2 regions of the Thiorhodovibrio frisius genome follow, and region 1 is predicted to be linked to the other one. Evidence: predicted binding sites of a transcription regulator. Region 1 holds the regulator's gene; the other holds the start of a gene.
The links. Region 1 encodes FliA, which starts transcription of late flagellar genes. Its sites were predicted from a motif close to GCTAAAGTTNNNNNNNNNNCNGCCGATA; they were not measured.

Region 1 (11,174 bases):
CGGAAAGCAGTTTTTCCAGGCTGATCAGAATGGTGAGTCCATCTGGACTGCTATACACGCCAAGGATAAATCGGCTGCTTTGATCATTGCCAACGGCTGGCGCCGGATCAATGTCTTTCGCCGCGATCTGGACGACCTCGGCGACCGAGTCGACCAGGATGCCGACATTCTGCTTGTCGACGTCGATGATGACAATGCGTGACTGCTCAGTCGCGGCATGATCCGGCAGGCCCATACGGCGACGCCCGTCGATGACGGTTACCACATCGCCGCGCAGGTTGATGATGCCAAGGATGTAATTCGGCACCCCGGGCACCGGGGCGATTTCGGTCACCTTCAGCACCTCTTGGACCTGAAGCACATCAATGGCGTAGGTCTCTTCAGCCAGGCTGAAGGTGACGAAGGACGAGGAATTGTTGGACGCGCCATCCGGCCCTTGTTGTGGTGCGGTCATGTCTTGTTACTCTTGTTTAAGGCTGCGGCATTATGCGGATTGTTACTGTGAAACGGCAGATTCATTCTCCGGGGTAGCCGGGGCTATGAAGCTTACCGTGGCACAGCAGATTCATTCTCCAGTTTAGCCGGGGCTATGGACCTTAGGTCGTTACGCCAAGTGGCCAAATCAGCAGAAGCCCTTGACCAGTGCTGGCCCGACCTCTGTGAGTGTCAGAATATCATCCGCCAGACCGGCTTCGGCAACTGCTGCCGGCATCCCATAAACCACACAGGAGGCCGCATCCTGCGCCCAGATTTTCGCGCCCAGCCCTTTCAGCGCGCGGGCGCCCTCGCGACCGTCCGCGCCCATGCCGGTCAGCACCACCGCCAGCACCTGGCCGCGCAGCGCCGCTACCGCCGACTGAAAGCTGATATCGACACTGGGTTTGTAGATGGTGCCGGGCTCGCTGTCGGTGATCTTGATTCGGGTGGCTGAACCGCCCTCAAGCAGCATCTGCATGCCGCCCGGGGCCAGCAGCGCCAAGCCGGGTTTGAGCATGTCGCCATTGGCGGCCTCGCGCACTTCGATCTGGCAGAGTTTGTTCAACCGCTCGGCGAAAGCGGGCGTGAAGCTGGCCGGCATGTGTTGAATCAGCACGATGGGCAGCGGAAAAGTTTTGGGCAGATGCTTGAGCACTTCCTGGAGCGCCACCGGGCCGCCGGTGGAGGTTCCAATCAGTACAGCGCGCGCGGATTTCAGCTTGCCTGGATTGATGTCCGAAGCTTTGGATACTTGCTCTGCCGGACGTGCCCCGCTGGCGGGCGGAGGCGTGGCGGACGGGCCTGATGGGCGCGCGGGCGTTCCCCCCGGTGCGGGTCTGGCTGTGGTGCCTGGGGTGGATGCACGCACGCGGCTTCGCGCCAGGGTGCGCACGCGCCGGCGCAGCATTGCTTTGGCGCTCTCCTCGTCGCCGGCCATCTCGTTGAAGCGCTTAGGCAGAAAATCCATCGCACCGGCATCGAGCGCATCGAGCGTGGCCTGAGCACCATCGGTGGTCAGGGTGGAGAACATCAGGATCGGGCAGGGAGTGTCCGCCATAATGTGCCGTACTGCGGTGATGCCGTCCATGACTGGCATCTCGATATCCATGGTGATGACATCCGGCTTGAGTTCCTTGGCGAGCTTGATCGCCTCCTGCCCGTTCGCCGCCGTCCCTACCACCTCAATGCCGACATCGGCATTGAGGATCTCGGCAATACGTCGGCGAAAAAAGCCGGAATCGTCAACTACAACCACACGACACGCCATTATTTAAACCCCCGCAGCTACTGCCCGGCTGTGCGCGCCGCGGCTGATCAATCCACCCTTGCCCATGGTGCGCATGAGTTCGGGAACATCCAGTATCAAGGCAATGCCACCATCTCCAGTGATGGTGGCACCAGCCAGACCGGGTACATTGGTTAAACCAAGCCCCAGCGGCTTGATGACGACTTCCTCTTGGCCGACGAGCCCGTCCACCACCAGCCCGACCTTGCGCTGGCCAAAATGGACCACCACCACATGCGCCTCTTCGCGGGGATCAATGGGGACATCCGGGCGAATCCAACGCCCCACGTAAACCAGCGGCAGTGCGTGATTGCGCACCATGATTGTTTCCTGGTCATCAACGAAATGACTTTTGGTCAGATCAAGATCCAGAATCTCGGACACTGAGGCCAGCGGAATGGCAAAGCGCCTGTGGTCGAGAATTACCATCAGCGCGGGAAGAATCGCCAGCGTCAGCGGCAGGCGCACTTGCAGGCTGGTGCCACGACCGAGTTCGGAGTCGATTTCGACCGTGCCGTTGAGCTGTCCGATGCGGGTCTTGACCACATCCATGCCGACGCCGCGACCGGAGACATCGGAGATGACCTCCTTGGTGGAGAAACCGGCCATGAAGATCAGGTTGAAGGCATCACGATCAGACAGGCGTTCGGCCATCATCGGCTCGAGCAGGCCCTTAGAGACGGCTTTCGCGCGCAGCACGTTCGGGTCCATGCCGCGGCCGTCATCCTCGATGATGAGTGCGATATGGTCGCCTTCCTGCGCGGCGCCGAGTACCACCTTGCCCTTGCGCGGTTTGCCATGGGCCACACGATCCTCGGGGGACTCGATGCCGTGGTCCACAGCGTTGCGCACCAGATGCACCAGGGGGTCGGCCAGGGCCTCGACCAGGTTTTTGTCCAGGTCGGTCTCCTCGCCGAAGGTCTCGAGGTCAATTTCCTTACCCAGGTTGCGCGCCAGATCGCGGATCACACGCGGGAAGCGGCCGAAGACTTTCTTGACTGGCTGCATGCGGGTTTTCATTACCGCAGTTTGCAGATCGGCCGTGACCAGCGCCAAGGAACCTATGGCCTTGGACACCTCGTCATCGCCCATCTGGGAGCGCAGCATGCTGAGCCGGTTGCGCACCAGCACCAGTTCGCCGACCAGGTTCATGATCTCGTCGAGGCGATGGGTGTCGACGCGCACCGAGGTTTCTACCTGTGCATTGGTTTGGTTGCGCGCGGGTGCTTTGGCAGCCGCCGCACTGTCGCCCGGGGCAGACTTTTGCTCCTCGGCTGGCTTGACGGGCGCTGGCGTCGGTTCTGGTTTAGGCTCTGGCTTTGGTTCAGCTTTGGGCGGGGGTGCCGGCTCGGATGCGGATGGCGCGGATGCGGATGGCGTTTCCGCCGGCTTCTCGGGCTCTTTAGCGGGCGGGGGCGCCTCGACCGGCTTGGGCGCTCCACCGGAACCGTGTAATTGATCGAGCAGTGCCTCGAATTCGTCGTCCGAAATCTCATCGCTGTTGCCGGGTGCGGCCACCGGAGCAGGCGTTTCGGCAGCGGGTGCGGTTGCCTCAGGCGTCGCCTCGCTGCCGGGCTCACCACTGATGGCGGCCAGCAGGTTGTCGTACTCCGCGTCTGTGACCTCACCCGTGTTACCAGCGGCCTCGGCCTTTGTGGCTGTTTGCCTAGTGGGTTCGGGGGTGGGTTCGGGGGCAGGTTCGGGGTCTGCTTCCGGTTCCGGAGTTGGCGCTGTCGCGGCTGCGGGCGGGCTGGCATTGCCCGGCACGGCAAGTGTGTCGAGATCGGTGAGCAAGGCCGCAGGCGGCGGCTCGGGGTCCTGCCCGGACTTGATGTCGTTGAACATGACGTTCAATACATCAAGCACGCGCAGGATGGAGTCCATCAAAAAGCCGTCAATGCGCTTTTCGCCGTTGCGCAGCAGATTAAAAATATCCTCGGCACGATGGCAGACCGACACCATGGGATCGAGGCTAAGAAACCCCGCACCCCCTTTGATGGTGTGAAAACTGCGAAAAACGGCGTTGAGCAGCTCCTTGTTGTCGGGATCCTGCTCTAGGTCGATCAACTGCTCGTTGAGACCCTCAAGCAGCTCGCCGGCTTCGACAAGAAAATCCTGGAGAATTTCGTCATTCGGGTCGATGGCCATGACCATTACTCTTGCTGGTGAAGCTCATGCAGGCTAGCGGTTTCAAGCGGCATCCGGCTGAACGCAGGCTCAGAATCCGAGGCTCGAGAGCAGGGCATCGACATCGTCCTGACTGGCAACCACGTCGGCTTCTGTATCTTTGGTGTTGGGCACGGCAGGCCCTTGCGCCGCTAGCTGGTCGTCAGCGGTTTTGGCGCTTGCGGCACTCTTGGCACTTGCGGCAGCGTCTGCCGACTGGATTTTCTCCGGCTCCAGGCGCTCGCCGGAGAGTCGCACCAGTCCGACCAGGCTATCCTCGACCTCCTGCACCAGGCGGATGACACGGGCGATAATCTGGCCGGTCAGATCCTGAAAATCTTGCGCCATCATGATCTCTGACATCAGATGGCCCATGCGCTTGGTTTCATCGGTGGCGTCGCGCAGGAATTCATCAAGCTCTAAAGTGAGTTCGCGAAATTGGGTCACGTCGAGTTCGCGACCGCGGAACTTGGCCCAGCTCTCGGCAAAGCGCGCCGATTTCGCGTGCAGTGCCTCGGCAATGGGCAGGCCTTCTTCGACGGCATTCAGGGTGCGGTGCGTTGCCTGTTCGGTCATGGTGATGACGTGATTCAGGCGCTCCTTGGCATCCGGAAAATCGGCGCGCGTCAGCTCAAGCAGCCGCGAGTCGTCGCGGAAGCTGCGCAGGGTGTCATGGAGTTCGCGCGTCAGACGCCCGAGTTCCTCGAACAACTCGCGTTCATAGGGCGCGCCCAAGCGCTGAATGGTCAGACCTGCCGCGTCGATTTGCCCCGATTCGAGCTGTTCGATTAGCAACCGCGCCAGTTCAAGCTGTAGCGTCTGCTCTGCATCTTGTTGTGTTGACATAGATTGATTGTCTCACGTCGGCACGACCAGTGACACCAAGGCGCCCGCGTGGCGCGACGATCAGCCTTTGAGCCGTTCGAAGATTTTTTCGATCTTTTCTTTCAGCGTTTCGGCCGTGAAGGGCTTGACGATATAACCGTTTACGCCAGCCTGGGCCGCCTCCATGATCTGCTCGCGCTTGGCCTCGGCCGTCACCATCAGTACCGGCAATTCTTTGAGCCGTTCGTCGGCGCGAATCGCCTTGAGGAGTTCAATGCCCTGCATGATCGGCATGTTCCAGTCAGTGACCAGAAAGTCGAAATCCCCGTTTTTCAACATGGGTAGCGCAGTGCTGCCGTCGTCGGCCTCCATGGTGTTGTTGAATCCCAGCTCGCGCAAAAGATTTTTAATGATACGCCGCATCGTGGAGAAGTCATCCACGATGAGAATTTTCATGCCTTTGTCCACTTTCAGCTCCCTATCAGCCCAGTTAGCGATCAGAACCGCGACTTAAAAAATCGTTGTGCGCAAGCTTAGGTCTCAGTGCCTGAGCCGATCCACTCCTGCAGACGCGCCCGCAGCCGGTGAACGGATTGACTCCGGATCTGGCACACGCGGGACTCGGTAATCCCCATCACGGCGCCTATCTCGCGCAAATTCAGCTCTTCATTGTAGTAGAGCGCCAGCACCAGCCGTTCCTTTTCTGGCAGACTTTCCAGAGCCTTAGCCAGCGCCTCGCGAAAGTCGTCGCGCTCGAGTGCCTCGACCGGGGTCGAACCATCGGCCGGCAGTAGTCGATCCGGATCGCGATCCTGACCGAAAAGCTCATCAAGCCCAAGCAAATGCACGCCGGCGTTGTCTTGCAGCATGGCATGGAAGTCATTGAGACTGACATCAAGCTCAGCTGCGATTTCTCGGTCGCGCGCGCCGCGCCCCTCGCGCGCCTCGATTGTCTGAATGGCCTCGGCAATCCGGCGACTGTTGCGATGTACCGAACGCGGTGCCCAGTCCGAGCGGCGCAGTTCGTCGATCATGGCACCGCGAATCCGAATACCGGCGTAGGTGGCAAAGGTGGCTCCCTGCCCACCCTGAAACTGACGCGCCGCTTCAATCAGGCCAATCATACCTGATTGAATCAGATCGTCGACCTGCACGGACGCCGGCAACCGCGCCATCAGGTGGTGCGCAATGCGCCGCACGAGGTCAATATGTTCGGTAATGAGCTGCTCAGGCGACTGCGCGTCCGCATCGCTTTGATAGCCCTGAAGGGGTCGCTTCGCAGTCATGACGGATGCAAGGTCACGCCTCCCAGTGATCGACTTGATCGAGCGCCAGCCTCAATTATTGTCGCTCGGAACCAAGGTCACAAGCGCAAGGGTAACAGTTAGGCTGACGCTGATGCCTCCCTCCCACTCCGAATGATCAATCGGCTGTTTCACGCTATGGTCGCGCCAGTCACTTATGCCTGTTCAAGCATGCGCTCAACAAAGAAACCAAGGCCGCCGCTTACCCCGCGCGCGGTCTTCCATCCGTCGACGCGCCTTGCCAGCTCGCCAAAGGCGCGCGCCGCAGGGCTGCCAGGATACAGGCTTACCACCGGCACGCGCTTTTGTACCGCGCGGCGCAGATGCTCATCAAGCGGGATGGTCGCAGAGACATCCACCACGACCTCGGGCAAATATTGCGTCAGAACAGCTGAAAGTTTTTGCGCCAGGCGGCGCGCGGCATCGGCGTTCGCCATCATGTTGCAGACCAGATGGAAGCGGCGCAGGCCGTGATCCTGATGCAGCACCTTCATCAGCGCGTAGGCGTCGGTCATGGATGCCGGCTCGTCACAGACCACCACCAGCACCTCCTGTACCGCCTTGCAAAAACTGGTGACGGATTCTTGCAGGCCGGCAGCGGTATCGACGATGAGCACGTCAAGAGGGTCGCGATAGGAGCTGAAGGCACGAATCAGTCCGGCATGCTCGGCCGGGGTCAGGTTAGCCATGGAGGCGATACCCGAGGCCGAGGGGATCAGCAGAATGCCCTCAGGCCCCTCGATCAGGACGTCTTTCAGCTCCTCGACCTCGCCACTGACCAGATGATGCAGGGTGCGCTCGGGGCGCAGGCCAAGCAGCAGATCGGCATTGGCTAGCCCCAGATCGGCATCGAACAACATGACGCGCCGGCCCAGCCGGGCCAGAGACACGGCTAGATTGACCGATACATTGGTTTTGCCAACGCCACCTTTGCCGCTGGCGATGGCGAGAATTTTCAGCCCTGACTCATAGGCCGACATGAGCGCTCTTCCTGAATGGAACCACGGACTCGAGAATCATACCCTGATCCAACGGGCCAAGGCGATCAGCGATGGCGGCCGAGCCCAGCGGGCGGGCCGGCGATTGCTGTGCTGGTGCACGGATGGGAGCGCTGCGCGTCAGCGGTGTTTCGCGCAGTGCCAGGCGCGTCAGGTACAGGGTGTCGATGGCGTGCAAGTGCTCGGCCAGCCCCTGACCGTCGCTATAAAAGGCCAGTCCCAGGCGCTGTTCGAGCAGGACTGACAGGGTCTCGCCGAGCTGCTCGGCCTCGTCGACCTTGGTCAGCACCAGCGCGCTCGGGTCGCTGCCCTGAAAGGCATGCAAGACCTGGCGCAGCACCCGCCCCTGATGGGTGGCCGCGATGACCAGCCAGGTTTCCAGATCGATTTCGGAGCGAATCTGGGCGAACAGGCGTTGCTCGGCCACATCGCGCGCGGCCTGCCCGGCGGTATCGACCAGCACTAGGCGCCCGTCGCCGGCGCGCACTGCCAGATCGGCCAGTTCGCGCTCGTTTTCTAGCAGCATCACCGGCACTCCGGCCATTTGGCCGAAAGCCTGGAGCTGCTTATAGGCGCCCAGGCGCTGGCGATCAAGGGTCACCAGGCTGATGGCGTCGCGTCCCATGCGGCGAATCTGGCGCAGTGCCAGACGGCTGATGGTGGTGGTTTTGCCAACGCCTGTGGGTCCAACCAGGGCCAGCATGCCGCCGCGCTCGAGGATGTCGGGTTGCTCGGTGACCAACGCCGATGACAGGCGCGCACGTACCCGCGACCAGGCGGTTTCGATGTTGGTGTCCTCGGGAATGCCGCCAGCAACGCTGCGCGCGAGTTTTTCATTGAAGCCGCACTCATTCAGACCCGCCACTAGCTCAGCTGCCAGCGGATGACGTGCGGCCCACTGGGCGCTCTCGCTGGCGCCATTTTGCTGGACCAGCAGATGGCGCAGATCGGTGAGTTCGCGACGCATGGCGTCAAGGTCCGAATCGACCGAAACCTGGCCGCGTCCGCCTGCGGACCGGGCTGCGCTTGAGCGCCCGGCAGAGCGTGCCGGCGCCGAATGCGCGCTCGGCGCGTCCTCAGTGTCAAGCGCCGCCACGATCTCGAGCATCCCCTCCACCCGGCGACTGGAGAGGATCACAGCGTCCGCCCCCTGTTGCTCGCGCACCTGCCGCATGGCATCGCTCATATCCTTCGCTCGATATCGCCTGACATTCATTTGTGCTCTCCATCAAGCTCCAAGGGGGTGAATCTCACCAGGGCCGGTTAAAGCCCATCGCTAATGTTTCCTCGCTTTCAGGCGGCGCGGGCATCGTTTTGTCCGACGGTCGCGACCACTCGAATGCGTCTGTTGTCCGGGATCTCGGTGAAGGCGATCACGGTTAAATTGCGCACCGCACCGCGCAGCCAGCTCGAGATCCAGGAGCGAATTTCCGGTGCCACCACCAGCACTGCCGGCGCGCCTTCTACTTCCTGGCGGCGGGCCGCGTCGGCTACCGCACGCTGCACTCGCTCGGCCAGGCTGGGTTCGATCCCGATAGTCTCGCCCTGACTGGCTTGAAGGGACTTATGCAAGAGCTGTTCCAAGGATGGGTCGAGCGCAATCAGAGGCAGCTCATCACTGGGGCCGACCAGGTCCTGCACGATGGAGCGCGCCAGCGCGACCCGCACGGTGGCGGTTAAAGTGTCGGGATCTTGACTGGTCTGGGAGCGTTCCGCCAAAGTTTCGGCGATGGTGCGGATATCGCGGATGGACACCTGCTCGGCGAGCAGATTCTGCAGCACCTTGAGCACCGCGCCGAGCGAGAGCTGCTTGGAGAACAGGTTCTCGACCAGCTTTGGTGAGCGCCGTCCGAGCTGATCGAGCAGATGCTGGACTTCTTCATAGCCGATGAGCCGGTAGGCGTTCTCGCGCAGTACCTGTGATAGATGGGTGGCGATGACGGTGGCGGCGTCCACCACGGTGTAGCCCGCACCCTGAGCCGCGTCGCGATCAGAGGGGTCGATCCAGAGTGCATCGAGATTAAAGGTTGGGTCTTTGGTTGGGGTGCCAGGTACCTTGCCAAACACTTGTCCGGGGTTGATGGCCAGCTCGCGATCCGGGAACACCTCGGCATTGGCCACATTCACCCCAAGAAGCGCAAGACGATATTGATTGGGGCCAAGCTCCAGGTTGTCGCGAATATGCACTGGCTGAATGAGAAAACCCAGTTCCTGCGACAGCTTGCGGCGCACGCCCTTGATGCGGCCCATGAGCTGTCCGTCCTGGCTGCGGTCGACCAGCGGAATCAGCCGGTAGCCGACCTCGAGCGCGACCAGGTCCACCGCTGGCACATCGTCCCATGACAGATCGCGCGTCTCCTCCGTGGGCACCTCAACCCCAGGTGGTAGCGCCTGCTGGGCTTCCTCGACCTCCAACTCGCGTGCGCGCCGGCTGATCTGATAGCCGGCGCCGCCGAGCATGCTGGCCAGCCCCAGGAACACCAGGTTTGGCATGCCGGGAATCAAACCCAAGATGCCGATGACCCCGGAGGATACATAGAGTACCTTGGGGTTTTCGAACAACTGCTTGCTCACCTGGCTGCCCATGTCCTGCGAGGTAGACACGCGGGTGACAATGAGCGCGGTGGCCGAGGACAGCAGCAGCGATGGCAACTGTGCGACCAGACCGTCGCCAATGGTCAGCAGGACGAAGTTCGACGCCGCATCGTTGAAGCTCATGCCGTGCTGCGTCGTGCCGATGATGAGCCCGCCAATAATGTTAATAAACAAAATCAGAATGCCAGCCACCGCATCGCCGCGCACGAACTTGCTCGCACCGTCCATGGAGCCGTAAAAGTCTGCCTCTTGGGCGATTTCTTCGCGCCTGGTGCGGGCGGTTTCCTGATCAATCAGACCCGCATTCATGTCCGCATCAATGGCCATCTGCTTGCCGGGCATGGCATCCAGAGTGAAGCGGGCGCTGACCTCTGATACACGACCGGCGCCCTTGGTGACCACCACAAAGTTAATGATGACCAGAATGGAGAAAACCACCAGGCCGGCGGCGAAGTTGCCGCCGATGACAAAGTCGCCAAAGGCCTGCACCACCCGTCCAGCTGCGCCCGTGCCATCGGCGCCGTTGAGCAGAATCACCCGGGTCGAGGCCACATTGAGCGCCAGACGCAACAGCGTGGCGATCAGGATAACAGTTGGGAAAATGGCAAAGTCCAAGGGTCGCGGGGTGTAGATCGCGACCATGATCACGACCAGCGACAGGGCGATGTTGAAGGTGAAGAGAATATCCAGAACAAAGGGCGGCAGCGGCAGCACCAGCATTGACAGCAGCGCCATCAATAGTATCGGCGCTCCGAGCCCGAAGCCGCGCAGGGATTGGAGGCGTTCGGCGATGGTGGGCATTAGCGAGCCTTGCGAGCCTGGCGCGCGGCGGCCGGGTCAAGATACTCGTCCGGCACCGGCAAGTCGCGCGGCATGGTCGGGCGCGCATCCGGACGCTTGAGCTGATAGACATAGGCGAGGATGCGCGCCACGGCGACGAAGAGTCCACCGGGAATTTCCTGCTCCAGCTCAGTGGTAAAGTAAATCGCGCGTGCCACCCTGGGCGCCTCGACCGCAGTGATCAGATGCTCGCCGGCCAGCTCGCGAATCTTAAAGGCCACCTCATCAACACCCTTGGCCAGCAGTCGCGGCGCACCCATGACACCTGGCTTATAGGAAATGGCCACGGCGTAGTGCGTTGGGTTGGTGATGATCACATCGGCCTTGGGCACTTCCGACATCATGCGCCGTTGCGCCATTTCCATCTGCATCTGGCGGATGCGACCCTTTACCTCGGGCTTGCCCTCGGTCTCCTTGTGCTCGTCCTTGACCTCCTGCAACGTCATCTTGAGCTGCTTGTTGTGGTTCCACAGCTGATAGGGCACATCGATTAGCGCGATCAGAATCAGCACTGCGGAGACCATCAGAAACACCCAGGCGGCCAGATGGGCGGCATGCACAATGGCCTGCTTGACCGGTTCATCGCCAAGCGTCAGCACCTCATCGACAATGGTCGAGAGCACCAGCGCGGCCACACCGCCCACCAGCACAAACTTGCCTAGCGCCTTGCCAAGCTCCATCAGC
Region 2 (11,174 bases), 1.4 Mb from region 1:
GCCCCCCTTTCAGACCTAACGAGGCTTATTTCCAGTGACTCATATCACCAAGACTTTCCAATACGGGGATCAGACCGTAACGCTCGAGACCGGCGAGATCGCCCGCCAAGCCGATGGCGCGGTCATGGTCAATATGAACGACACCGTGGTCCTGGTCACGGTGGTCATCGACAAACGCGCGACTGTCGAAAAAGACTTTCTGCCGCTGACCGTCGATTATCAGGAAAAAACCTATGCCGCCGGGCGCATCCCAGGCGGCTTTTTTCGTCGTGAAGGGCGCCCGAGCGAGGCCGAGATTCTCACCTCACGCCTGATCGACCGCCCCATCCGTCCGCTGTTCGCCGATGGCTTTGGCCGTGAGGTGCAGGTCATCGCCACGGTCAAGTCGCTCAATCCGGCAGTGAATCCAGAGGTGCCCGCACTCATCGGCGCCTCCGCTGCGCTGGCCATCTCGGGCGCGCCCTTCAATGGGCCTATCGGTGCCGCGCGCGTGGGCTATAAGAATGGGGAATACCTGCTCAATCCAGCCATGATCGGCCTGACCCCAGACAGCGATCTGGATCTGGTGGTTGCCGGGACCGAACAAGCCGTGCTGATGGTGGAGTCCGAGGCGCGCGGTCTGTCCGAGGATGTCATGCTCGGCGCTGTGCTCTTTGGTCATGAGCAGATGCAGGTTGTCATCAATACCATCAAGGAACTGGCAGCCGAGGTTAACAAGCCGCCTCTGGAGTGGACCCCGGCGGCGACCGATGCCGAACTGGCGCAAGCGGTTGCGGCCCAGGCCGCCGATGGTTTGGGCGAGGCCTATCTCATCAAGGACAAGATGGAACGCTATCGCGCGCTCGATCGGGTGCGCAATGCGGTCTACGCCGAGCTTTCCGGAGAGGATGAGAAGTGGCCGCAAGCGCTGGTCTATGCCGCGCTCGAGAAGCTGGAAAAATCCATTGTGCGCGGGCGTATTCTGCGTGGCGAGCCGCGCATTGACGGCCGCGACACCAGCACTGTGCGTCCCATCAGCATTCGCACCGGCGTGCTGCCGCGCACCCACGGCTCGGCGCTCTTTACTCGTGGCGAGACCCAGGCCTTGGTGGTCACCACGCTCGGCACCGAGCGCGATTCGCAGATCATCGATGCCCTTGATGGCGAGCGGCGCGAGCCCTTCATGCTGCATTACAACTTCCCGCCCTTCTGCGTGGGTGAGACCGGCCGGGTCGGTAGCCCCAAGCGGCGCGAGATCGGCCATGGTCGTCTGGCCAAGCGCGGCGTGATGGCCGCCATGCCGAGCATTGAGGAGTTTCCCTACTCAGTGCGGGTGGTCTCGGAGATTACCGAGTCCAACGGTTCCAGCTCCATGGCCAGCGTCTGCGGCACCAGTCTGTCGTTGATGGACGCCGGCGTGCCTATTAAAGGGTCAGTGGCTGGCGTGGCCATGGGTCTGATCAAAGAGGGCGGCGAGTTTGCCGTGCTGACTGACATCATGGGCGACGAGGATCACCTCGGCGACATGGACTTCAAGGTGGCAGGTACCGCCGAGGGGATTAACGCCCTGCAGATGGATATCAAGATCGAGGGCATCACCCGCGAGATCATGCAGCAGGCGCTGGCGCAGGCCAAAGATGGCCGGATGCACATTCTCGGTGAGATGAATAAGGTCATCGACCACCATCGCTCTGAGATGTCCGAGCATGCGCCGCGCATCATCGAGTTCAAGATCCATCCGGAAAAGATCCGCGATGTCATCGGCAAGGGTGGCTCCACCATCCGCGCAATCACCGAGGAAACTGGCGCCACCATCGACATCAACGACGATGGCGTGGTCAAAATCTTCTCGGTGCAGAAGTCCGCTGGCGAAGAGGCGAAAAAGCGCGTCCGCCTGATCACCGCTGATGTCGAAGTCGGCAAGATCTACGAGGGCAAGGTTGCGCGCCTGATGGACTTTGGCGCCTTTGTCACCATCCTGCCCGGACGCGATGGTCTGGTGCATATCTCGCAAATCTGCGAGGAACGGGTGCAGAGCGTCAGCGACAAGCTCTCGGAAGGCGACCATGTGCGGGTCAAGGTGCTGGAGGTCGACAAGCAAGGCCGCATTCGCCTGAGCATGAAGGCGCTGAGCGATGAGGAACGCGCCGCTCCGGCTGAGTAGTTCAAGTCCCTGGGCGGGAATAGGCGAGGACAGATCAGCGAGCCGTGTCTTTAACGACGACTGAAACAGTCAGCTCCCAGCATGGACGACCGTGCTGGCGGGCTTGGCACTGGCTGGCGCTGCTGCTGGGTCTGGCCGCATTGCTCTATGGTGGCACGCGCTTGCTTGGCATGTCCTCAGGGGTCGAGGTGTCGCAGGCGCGGGTTGGCGACCTGCCTCTGACACTCTATCAGCCACGGCAGGATGATGAAGGTCAGGGCGCCTCGGTGCCAGGGCCCACTGTCGTTATTGCGCACGGCTTCGCCGGCTCACGCCAACTGATGCGCTCCTTTGCGCTCAATCTGGCGCGAAATGGCTATCGGGCGGTAAGCTTCGATTTTCCCGGTCATGGTACCCACGGGGCGCCGCTTGGAGGCGGTCTGGGTTCTCCAGAGCGTCTGAGCTCTCTGCTTGACGCCCTGACTCAGGCTGTTGCCTTTGCCCAAGGGCAGAATCTTCCTGGCGGATCATCGCCGCTTGGCCAGAACTCTCCAGAAGAACCGCATCAGTCCGCTGGTCTGGCCCTGCTCGGCCACTCCATGGCCGGCGATATTCTGATCCACTATGCGAAGGCGCACCCTGGGGTGAAGGCCATTGTGGCCGTATCGCCTTATCTATCGGAGCCGATTGGCGCGGACTTTACGCCTGATCTGCTGTTCGTCTACGGTGCCTATGAGCCCGAGATGATTCACCAGCAGGGGTTCGAGGCCATGGCAGAAGTCGCTCCGTCCGGGGTTGAGCTAGAAACCACCTATGGTGATCTGAGTGAGGGCAGGGCGCGACGCCTGGTGATGGCCGACGGGGTGGAACATATCGGGGTGCTCTTTAATGGGCAGGCCCAGCGCGAGGCCCTTGACTGGCTGGATGCCAGTTTCGGTCGGCGCACACCTGAGCAACCCCCGGCGCGGGCCATTGTGACTGCGGGTGCGGGGCTTGGCTGGCTATACGCCGGGCTTTGCCTGCTCGCCTGGCCGCTGTCGCTATTGTTGCCGGCAATGGCCAGTCGCCCTTTGGGTGCGGCCTTGCGCTGGCGCAAACTGGCCATTGCCGGCTTTATGCCAGCTTTATTGACGCCCCTGTTGCTGTGGCCAGTGCCGAGCGATTTTCTGCCGCTGCTGATCGGCGATTATCTGGCGCTGCATTTTCTGCTCTACGGCCTGCTGACCTGGGGGGCGTTGGCGCTGGTGGGTGGTCTGCCAGATGGGGCGAGCTTCGCGCGCGCGGGGCGCGCGAGTACAGCTGGCGTTCTGGCGATAGGCGCCACAGCCTGGCTAATTTACGCGGTGGTGGGCTTTGGCTGGCCGACGCATCAACTGGTGGCGAGCTTTTTCCCGCCGCTGACACGTCTGCCGAGCTTTTTGGCGCTGTTGCTCGGCACTTTGGTCTACGCGAGTGCCGATGCCTGGCTGGTCCATGGGCAGGGCGGCGCCCGCGCGGCCTCGCTGTTCACCAAGGTGCTGTTTCTGCTCTCCCTAGTGCTGGCGGTGGTGCTGAATCTGGACGAGTTATTTTTTCTGGTGATTATCGTCCCGGCGATCCTGCTGCTGTTTGTTGTTTACGGCTGGCTGGATTTTCTGTCCTATCGGCGCACCTGGCAGCCCTTGCTGGGTGCCATAGCGAGCGCACTGGTGTTTGCTCTGACGGTGACTGCGACCTTTCCTGTCGTGGCCTGATTAAAGGCTAAAGCCACCAGGTTTCCGCGCCTCCAAGCCCCATGTTCCAAACCCGCAACCGCAAGCCCGGAGTGACAACTCCGGGCTTGCGGTGCTGGGATGGTGCGAAGCCTCTGGCGAGACCTTGGGTTTGTGTCTGGCCGCGAAGGCCGCAAGGTCATTCGTCAAATGCAAAGGCCACCAGCTTGCCTTCTTCGCCATCGGTTAGGCGTAACACATGGCCGCGTTTGGTCAGGGGTTCGATGCTTTCGGTAGCGCCGTGGACAACGAAGTCGAGCTTGTCGCCGGCGGCGAGGGGCATATCGGCATAGAAGCTACAGCCGCCCGCGCTGAGATCAATCAATTTGACTTTCACGGTTGCCTGGTTGCCGAGGTGGGTGATGCTGGCGGTGGTTTCTGTTGAAAGGCGCATGAAGCCGCGGCGATCATCGTCATGGATCATGGGTGTGTCCTCTTTTTGTAATCGATACTTGCATACCTGTGGCGGATTAAGCGCATGCATGCAGGTTTAAGTAGTAATCTGTGTTGCAACCTGCAGGACGGTGTGACCGCCGCCGCTGGTCTTGGGCAATGATAACTGCAAACCGGGTGTCAGGGCAGGGATGCGCACGGATTTTGTGCGCGAGCGCGCAATGAAACCGCCCGGACTGGCCAGAGGCAGGCCGAAGCCGGGGGCGTCTTGAGTGCTGGTGGGTCTAGAAAATCTCGGCCCGGGTCAGACAGCGAGGTCGATTTGCTGGATGGTGCCGGGCGAGCCACGCTCGGACAGAAACACGCCTGATGAACGGATTTGCCCGAGCAAGGCGTTGTCCTGGTCTTTTAGCTCAAACGGGGTGGTGATATTGCCCAGGTAAATGGCACCAACGCCGCGCTCGCCGAGTCCGACGAGCTGATCCTTTCCATCTGCGGTCTTGGACCAGATGCGCAGGTTTTGATACACGCTGTCGTTTTCATCGATCCAGTTATTACCGTCATCGTCGTACTCGGCCAGCTCGGCGAAGCCCTCGCCAGTGGCGGGACCGAAGAGCTCGGAGCCATCGTTGACCTTGCCATCCTTGTTACGATCAAGCGCGAGAAAGCCGCTGTCGGGGCCGACAAAGGCAATCTGGTCCGAACGGCCGTCGGAGTCGATGTCGAATTCAAAGCGCGTGGTGGTCAGTTCGGCCGCGTTGCCGCCAAAATTGAGCACCAGCGGGTCTTTGACCTGGGCATCGCCGGCGCGAATGCTGACGGATTGCTCGCGCAGGAATTCGCGGCTCATGTTCAGCTCCACGGAAATGTCGATGGTTTTGCCGTCAGCCGTGGTGACTTGTCCTTGCGCAGAGAAGCTGGTGGATTCGGATTCGTAGTGGCGCTCGTAGGAGTCGTACTCGATGCCAAAGCCAGCGCTCTGGTTCTCACTGTCGTTGGCCGGCTGGGCAGTGGCTTGGGCGTGAATGCTGTTGAGTTCGGCAGCGGTGGCCTCGGCCTTACCCCTGGCTTCTTCCATCTTCTTGGCAAATTCGCCAGGGGGGGCCAGTTTCAGCTTCTTGCCGGTCATGGACTCGATCATCTTCTTGAGCAGCGAGAGCTTTAGCTCGTCTTTGTTGCTCATTTGGGTTTCGTCGACGTCGCCTGATGCTTTTGCGCCAGAGGCTTTTGCACCGGATGCGGGGGCAAAGGCTTTTTTCGGTTGCGCGGCCTGCGCGCGCAGCGACAGTTCAAGGGTATCGGCCCGAGCCTGAGCGAGTGCCTGACCAGCGGCGCGAGCGCTAGCGTTGGTGTTGACGTTGGCGTTGGCGTTGTTATTCGGGCGATCACCTACCCACATGTTCAGGCGCTCGTGGCTTTCGTGTTCCTTGACTGCTTTATGCTGGCTTTGCAGCAGCATGTCCGAGCTGGCAATTTTCATCGGTGGATCACTCCGGGTCCGACTGGTGTCATAAGGAGGGATGCAGGCGGATTGCGACCGGTTTGCATCTGCCGTCTCTACTTTGGGTCTAATGAGGTTAACGGGTCAGATGGTGAGAACCTAAACGCCTCCCGGACCGCTGTCCGAGCCGCGCGTGCCTTGATGGCGCAAGCCGGTGTGGCCGTCATTGAGGTATAGTGGTTGGCCGCTGAGAGACTGGAGGGCAGCAGGCTGGTGTCCCGCCCATTGCTTGCCCTGTGGCGTGATTTTCTTGCCTTGGCTGTCATGGTTTTTGATCAACTGTTTTTTTGCGAACCTCAGATGATGCTCTCGGGCTCTCGCGCACGCGGTGAGAGCCGATTTGAGAGTTCCGACGAGGCCGCGTGCGGCGGTGGCTTGTCGCTATGTCGCTGACTCCAGAGTGCCTCACGCAGCTTGGTTTGCGAACTGAGCCATTTGGGCCGGTGCCGGAAGATTCCGCGCTCTACCGCGATGCTCTGCTTGATGGCTTTGGGGACCTGGGGTTACGCGCGCTAGCTGAGCCGAGCGCCGTGTTGGTGCTGGCGGGGGCTGGGGGTGTGGGACGCAGTACCCAGCTGCAACAGATTTTGAGTCTGGTGGCGGACGATACCGATCTGATTGCTTTTCGCGCCCGGCCTAAGGTCGGCTTCGAGGCAGTCGACGCCACGCTCAGATTCCATCTGGGCCAACTGGGCAGCGAGGACGCAAGCGCGTCCTTGCTGCATTTGTTCGGTGAACGCCTGCGCGCCGGGCGGGCGCTTCTGCTGGCCATCGACGATGCCCATCTGCTAGGTGGGTCTGTGTTGGAGCATCTGTTTTCGTTGCGACGGCAGTTGCTTGAGCGTCTGGGTGCCACCGCGCGCTTGTTTCTGGTGGGCGACCCGGCATTTGCCGCCAACCCGCTGCCGGGTCTTGATGCTGAGGCCGATGCCCAGGTGCTCAGGCTCCATCTCCGCGCTTTTAATCGCGAGCAGACGCACGCCTATCTACGCCACCGCCTGCTGACGGCCGGGCATGCGCAACCCGATACCCTATTAAGGCGCGAACTAATTGATCGGCTGCATACCAGCAGCAGCGGCCTGCCGAAGTATCTCAATGCCCTGGCCGAGGATTGGCTGGAGGAATGCTGCGATCAGGGCGCATCCTTTGCCGCTGGGCAGGGTGATAGCTTCGACCAGGCACCCAGTGCGGCATCCGCTCCGGCGCGGGGGGAAGCGCCGGCCGATGCTATGGTCTCGGCGATGACTGCGCTAGAGGCGCTGCGCAATGCGTCGAGCCAGGCCCTAGAGTCGTCTGAGAAGGAATCTCTGCGTGCGGGTGCATCCAGTGGTGCGCGTCCCGATGGTGCTCAGGGCGCGGCACGCGCAGGTCAGTCGTCCACCGCCAAGAATCGCGCTCGGGGTGGAAAACGCTCCGGGCAAACCAAGGCCCGCGCAAAGAAGAGCCAGGCAGCGCCAGCCGGGGAGACTTTGCCGGTGTGGAATCGGCCTTGGTTTGTTCCGGGAGTGGCAGTGCTCAGCCTGCTCGCGCTTCTGCTGCCGCTTGTTTGGCAACTGCCCGGTTCAGAGGGGGAAGACCCCGCGCTGCGTTTGCCGCCGAGGGAGCTACCTGTCGCTCCGCGCCCTCGGCAAGTGCCTGTTGCGCCGGGGGTGCCCTTGGTCGGGCCGCAACCGTCAGCGCCTGCTGTGGAGCAGCCGCTTCGGCGCGAACTGGATGTGCCCGCGATTCTTCCCGGTGAGCCAGTGGCGGAGAATACGGCTGAGGCCGCCGATGCTGGAGCCGATTCAGCGCTGCCCGATGCCGCCGGGAATCAGGCGGGGACGGACAGCACCGAGTCGTCGTCCGAGGACTCGGCAGAGCGCAGCAGTGCGGCTGGCACGGATGGTGCCGAGAGCGGATCGGGCGGGCTGGACCGCGACTGGATTTTGCAGCAGTCGGGCGAGCATTTCACCATTCAACTGACCGCCGCGCGCTCGGTTGCCGCGGCACGACAGCATGTGGCGGGATTTGGCAATCTGGATGTGCGTTTTGTGCCGACGCGCAGTAAATCGCAGGACTTTGTGATCGTGCTTGCTGGTGCCTATCCCGCGCGCGCCGATGCCGAGCGCGCGCTCGAGAAGTTGCCTGCCGCGTTGCGTGAACAGGGGTACTGGGTCCGTTCGATTGATTCGGTGCGACAGTCGCTGCGCGAATAGTGCGCATGTCAGAGGCGAAGATCGGCGTTTAAGTTGCGAAGCAATCGGTCGTTACCCATTATTGTCCGGAGGTTTCGCAGAAGTCCCATTGTAGGCCGGGTTGAAAAACTTTTTTAAAGCGCAAAAACAGTAACATGCAGATAGGTTTCGCAGCGCACCCTTATAGTTTCGTGTATCCAGGCTTGCCTGGAGGCGCGCGTGCGATTATCGCTCGGCCATTGGGCCAGCCATTAAGCCAGCCCCAAGGCCAATCAGCGCCAGTTGCGAACCAAGGGAGCACTCAGAATCCGCCTGCGGCTTTCGGCTCTCCGGCTTTCCCCTATCCGGCCCCGGCGGCCGAAGCTGGCGCTGCCATTGGAAAAATGACAGCCTTCAATCAAGCGACCGGGCGTCTGGCGCCCCAGGATTCGCAGTTTTCTCAAAATTCGCCGACCAACGCGGACGTGGCGGCGACTGGGATGGCTGAGTCCGGGGTCGCCAATTCTCAGGGAGCCAGCTCTCAGGGAGCCGTTGCGGAAGATGCAGCGAATGAAGATGAAACCAAGGAAGATCCTGCGGCACTCGACGATGAGCCGGGCAATGAAGAGAAATCGCAGCAGGAACTCGCCCCCGAAGAGCAACGCGAAGTCCAGGATCTGCGCCAGCGCGATATGGAAGTGCGCGCACACGAGCAGGCGCATGTGGCGGCAGGTGGCCGTTATGTCACCAAGGCGCCGAGTTATGACTATGAAACCGGCCCCGACGGCAAGCGTTACGCGGTCGGTGGTGAGGTGTCTATCGATACCTCACCGGTGCCAGACGATCCCGCAGCCACCATGGAGAAGGCTGGGGTGATTCTGCGCGCGGCACTGGCGCCAGCGGAACCCTCGTCCCAGGATCAGCGGGTTGCCTCGCAGGCGCGGAGCATGGAGGCCCAGGCGCGCGGCGACCTGTTGCAGGAGAATCAGCGTGAGATGTCCGATGCGCTTGATCAAGCCCGGGACAGGCCCGGTGAGGCAGCAGAGGGCAGTGCTGCCGGGGTTGCCGCCACCACGGATGCCAGTGGCCGCTTGGGGCAGCGATTCGCCGGATTCTTTGCCGCGCCAGTCGGCGCGGCCTTAAACCAATTTGCCTGAAAGTTTTCTTGTCGCTTGCTCGGGGGGCTGTCTGGGGTGGGGCTTGCCCTGGGGGAGCTTGTCCTGGGGGGGCTTGTCCGGGAGGCTTGCTTGAGGGCTTTTAGTGGCACCTCAATGTCGGTTGTACCTCAGGCCGTCACATTGACGTTGCCGCCAACATTGTCCGGCAAGGCGGTTGCCTGCGGAGTCTCGGCAATACTCTCGATGAGGGCCGCCGCGCCTTGAACCTGTGCATCCAAGGCTTTGTTCAGTACCGAGATACCGACAGCGTCGCTGACTTGGGCGTTGTTGGAATTGGTCGCTAGGCTCGCGACGCCTGAAACGGAAGAAATATCCATCAATGACTCCTGTCAGTTGGGTGATCGTCGATTGGGCGAAGCTGGGGCGGTGGGAGTGACGATCATTTCCCGCCCATCCTCTCCTGTATCGGCCGCGTTGCTTAAAGTTTGACCCCGATGTGTCGTTAGATTGAGTTAAGATGACCGCGAGGATCAGACCCATGATGTTGCAACAAGCCGTTACCCAATCACTTTTCTCACCCCCACCCGTCGCCGCAGATACCGCGCAGTCACCGGCGCTTGCAGCTGGTTTCTTGCCGGCTTTTCGCCACGGGGCTGACGGGCAGGTGCGCCTGTGCCTGACCGATGACGGACGTCTGTCGAGCGTGCACCTGCTCGATTCCCTGCCGTCCGATTGGGTGTCCGAGCGCGATGATTGTGGGCGTCCTATGGCGCTGGTTGATCAGGTTTCGGCCGGTTATTTGCGTGGCGACCAGTTTTGGAGTCTTGGCGACCTGCGCCGCCCTCGGCTGGACAGCTAGTCTGCTCTGTTTCCTGCTGGTCTTCACTGCGTTGGCCAATCTTTCCTGGTCGGTTTTTTGAAGTCCCACCCGTTTCTGGTTTGTTTTCTCTCCCCACAGCCCGGTTCTTGCTAGACTATCAGCCTTAGAGAGTTGGTTTGACTGCTGGGAGCTGAATTAATGTCTGAGGGCATTACTCCATCGGCCGTGCTCGCGCAGATGGAAATCACCAAAGGCCTGTCCGAACAAGCGCGCGCCGAATTGGCGGGGCAGGCAAGATTGCTGCGTCTCGACAAGGGCAAGCGCTTGGCCCGGCGCCAGGCCGACAATCAACTCAGCGGTCAGCGGTTATTTCTAGTCGATGGGAATGTCGTGCGCGCCTGCAATGGGCTCGAGCGCGAAATCGACAGCTGCTTTGGTCTCAGTGATCCGGTTGAGTTGTTCGATGAGACGGGCTGCGAGGACGACGCCATTGTGACTCAGGCGCGGTGTTTGCTGCTTGGGGTGCCGGCGGCCTTGTTGTCAGAAATGGGCGGCGATGGCGCGCAGCTCAATGAGCTGGACCTTGATGACGCCGAAGGGGATTTTCTCACCGAGCTCTACGAGCAGATCAATTCCAATAGGCTGGAATTGCCGGCGCGTCCAGAGGTTGCGTTGCGTATCCAGAAGCTGACAGCCGACCCGGATGCCGGCATTGCTGAGCTGACCGAGCTGATACAGAGCGATGCCACCCTTGCTGGTGCCTTGATTCATGCTACCAATAGTCCCCGCTTTCGCGCGGCGAAGGAAATCACCTCCGTGCGGGATGCTGTGGTCCGAATTGGTTTTTCCAACACCCGGATGCTGGCGACGAATCTGGCCTTGCGTCAGATTTTTCGAGCAAAGCATCAGGTGGCGCGAGATGCGATTGCCGAGGTTTGGGCAGAAGGTGTGCTCAGATCGGCCTACTGTTCGCTGCTCGCACAGAAATTGAATCTGCTCGACCAGGACCGCGCGTTGCTGGCCGGGCTGCTGGCGCGCGTTGGTGCCGTGCCCATTATCCAGTTTTTTGATCAGCGCGGCAGTGCGGGGGGAGGGCGCCAGGAGCTCGACGAACTGCTGGAAAAACTCCTCAGCGTTACCGGTGTTCTGGTCATTAACTACTGGGAACTTGGCTCTGACCTGGTCGCGGTGGCAGAGCAAAGTACAAACTGGAGTTATCAGGCACCTGAACCGGACTATGCCAGTCTGAGCATTGTCGCGCGCTGGGCGGCATTGGCGCATCATGGCCAGCCCCGCCCGCCGGCGGCTGAGATTCC

Region 2: a site for FliA is predicted at 9,502-9,529, ahead of Thiofri_RS04770 (YjfB family protein). Genes of this name have one in related genera too.

What each region holds. Positions count from the first base shown of each region.
Region 1 is NZ_CP121471.1:4,983,601-4,994,774, reverse strand. It holds gene Thiofri_RS22765 (chemotaxis protein CheW) at 1-454, opposite strand, end outside; gene Thiofri_RS22760 (protein-glutamate methylesterase/protein-glutamine glutaminase) at 623-1,744, opposite strand; gene Thiofri_RS22755 (chemotaxis protein CheA) at 1,748-3,910, opposite strand; gene Thiofri_RS22750 (protein phosphatase CheZ) at 3,980-4,774, opposite strand; gene cheY (chemotaxis response regulator CheY) at 4,835-5,221, opposite strand; gene Thiofri_RS22740 (RNA polymerase sigma factor FliA) at 5,287-6,039, opposite strand; gene Thiofri_RS22735 (MinD/ParA family protein) at 6,213-7,037, opposite strand; gene flhF (flagellar biosynthesis protein FlhF) at 7,024-8,271, opposite strand; gene flhA (flagellar biosynthesis protein FlhA) at 8,349-10,451, opposite strand; gene flhB (flagellar biosynthesis protein FlhB) at 10,451-11,174, opposite strand, start outside.
Region 2 is NZ_CP121471.1:975,679-986,852, forward strand. It holds gene pnp (polyribonucleotide nucleotidyltransferase) at 35-2,143, shown strand; gene Thiofri_RS04745 (alpha/beta hydrolase) at 2,188-3,855, shown strand; gene Thiofri_RS04750 (PilZ domain-containing protein) at 4,013-4,297, opposite strand; gene Thiofri_RS04755 (hypothetical protein) at 4,571-5,746, opposite strand; gene Thiofri_RS04760 (AAA family ATPase) at 6,211-7,962, shown strand; gene Thiofri_RS04765 (putative metalloprotease CJM1_0395 family protein) at 8,421-9,077, shown strand; gene Thiofri_RS04770 (YjfB family protein) at 9,206-9,415, opposite strand; gene Thiofri_RS04775 (hypothetical protein) at 9,577-9,897, shown strand; gene Thiofri_RS04780 (HDOD domain-containing protein) at 10,057-11,174, shown strand, end outside.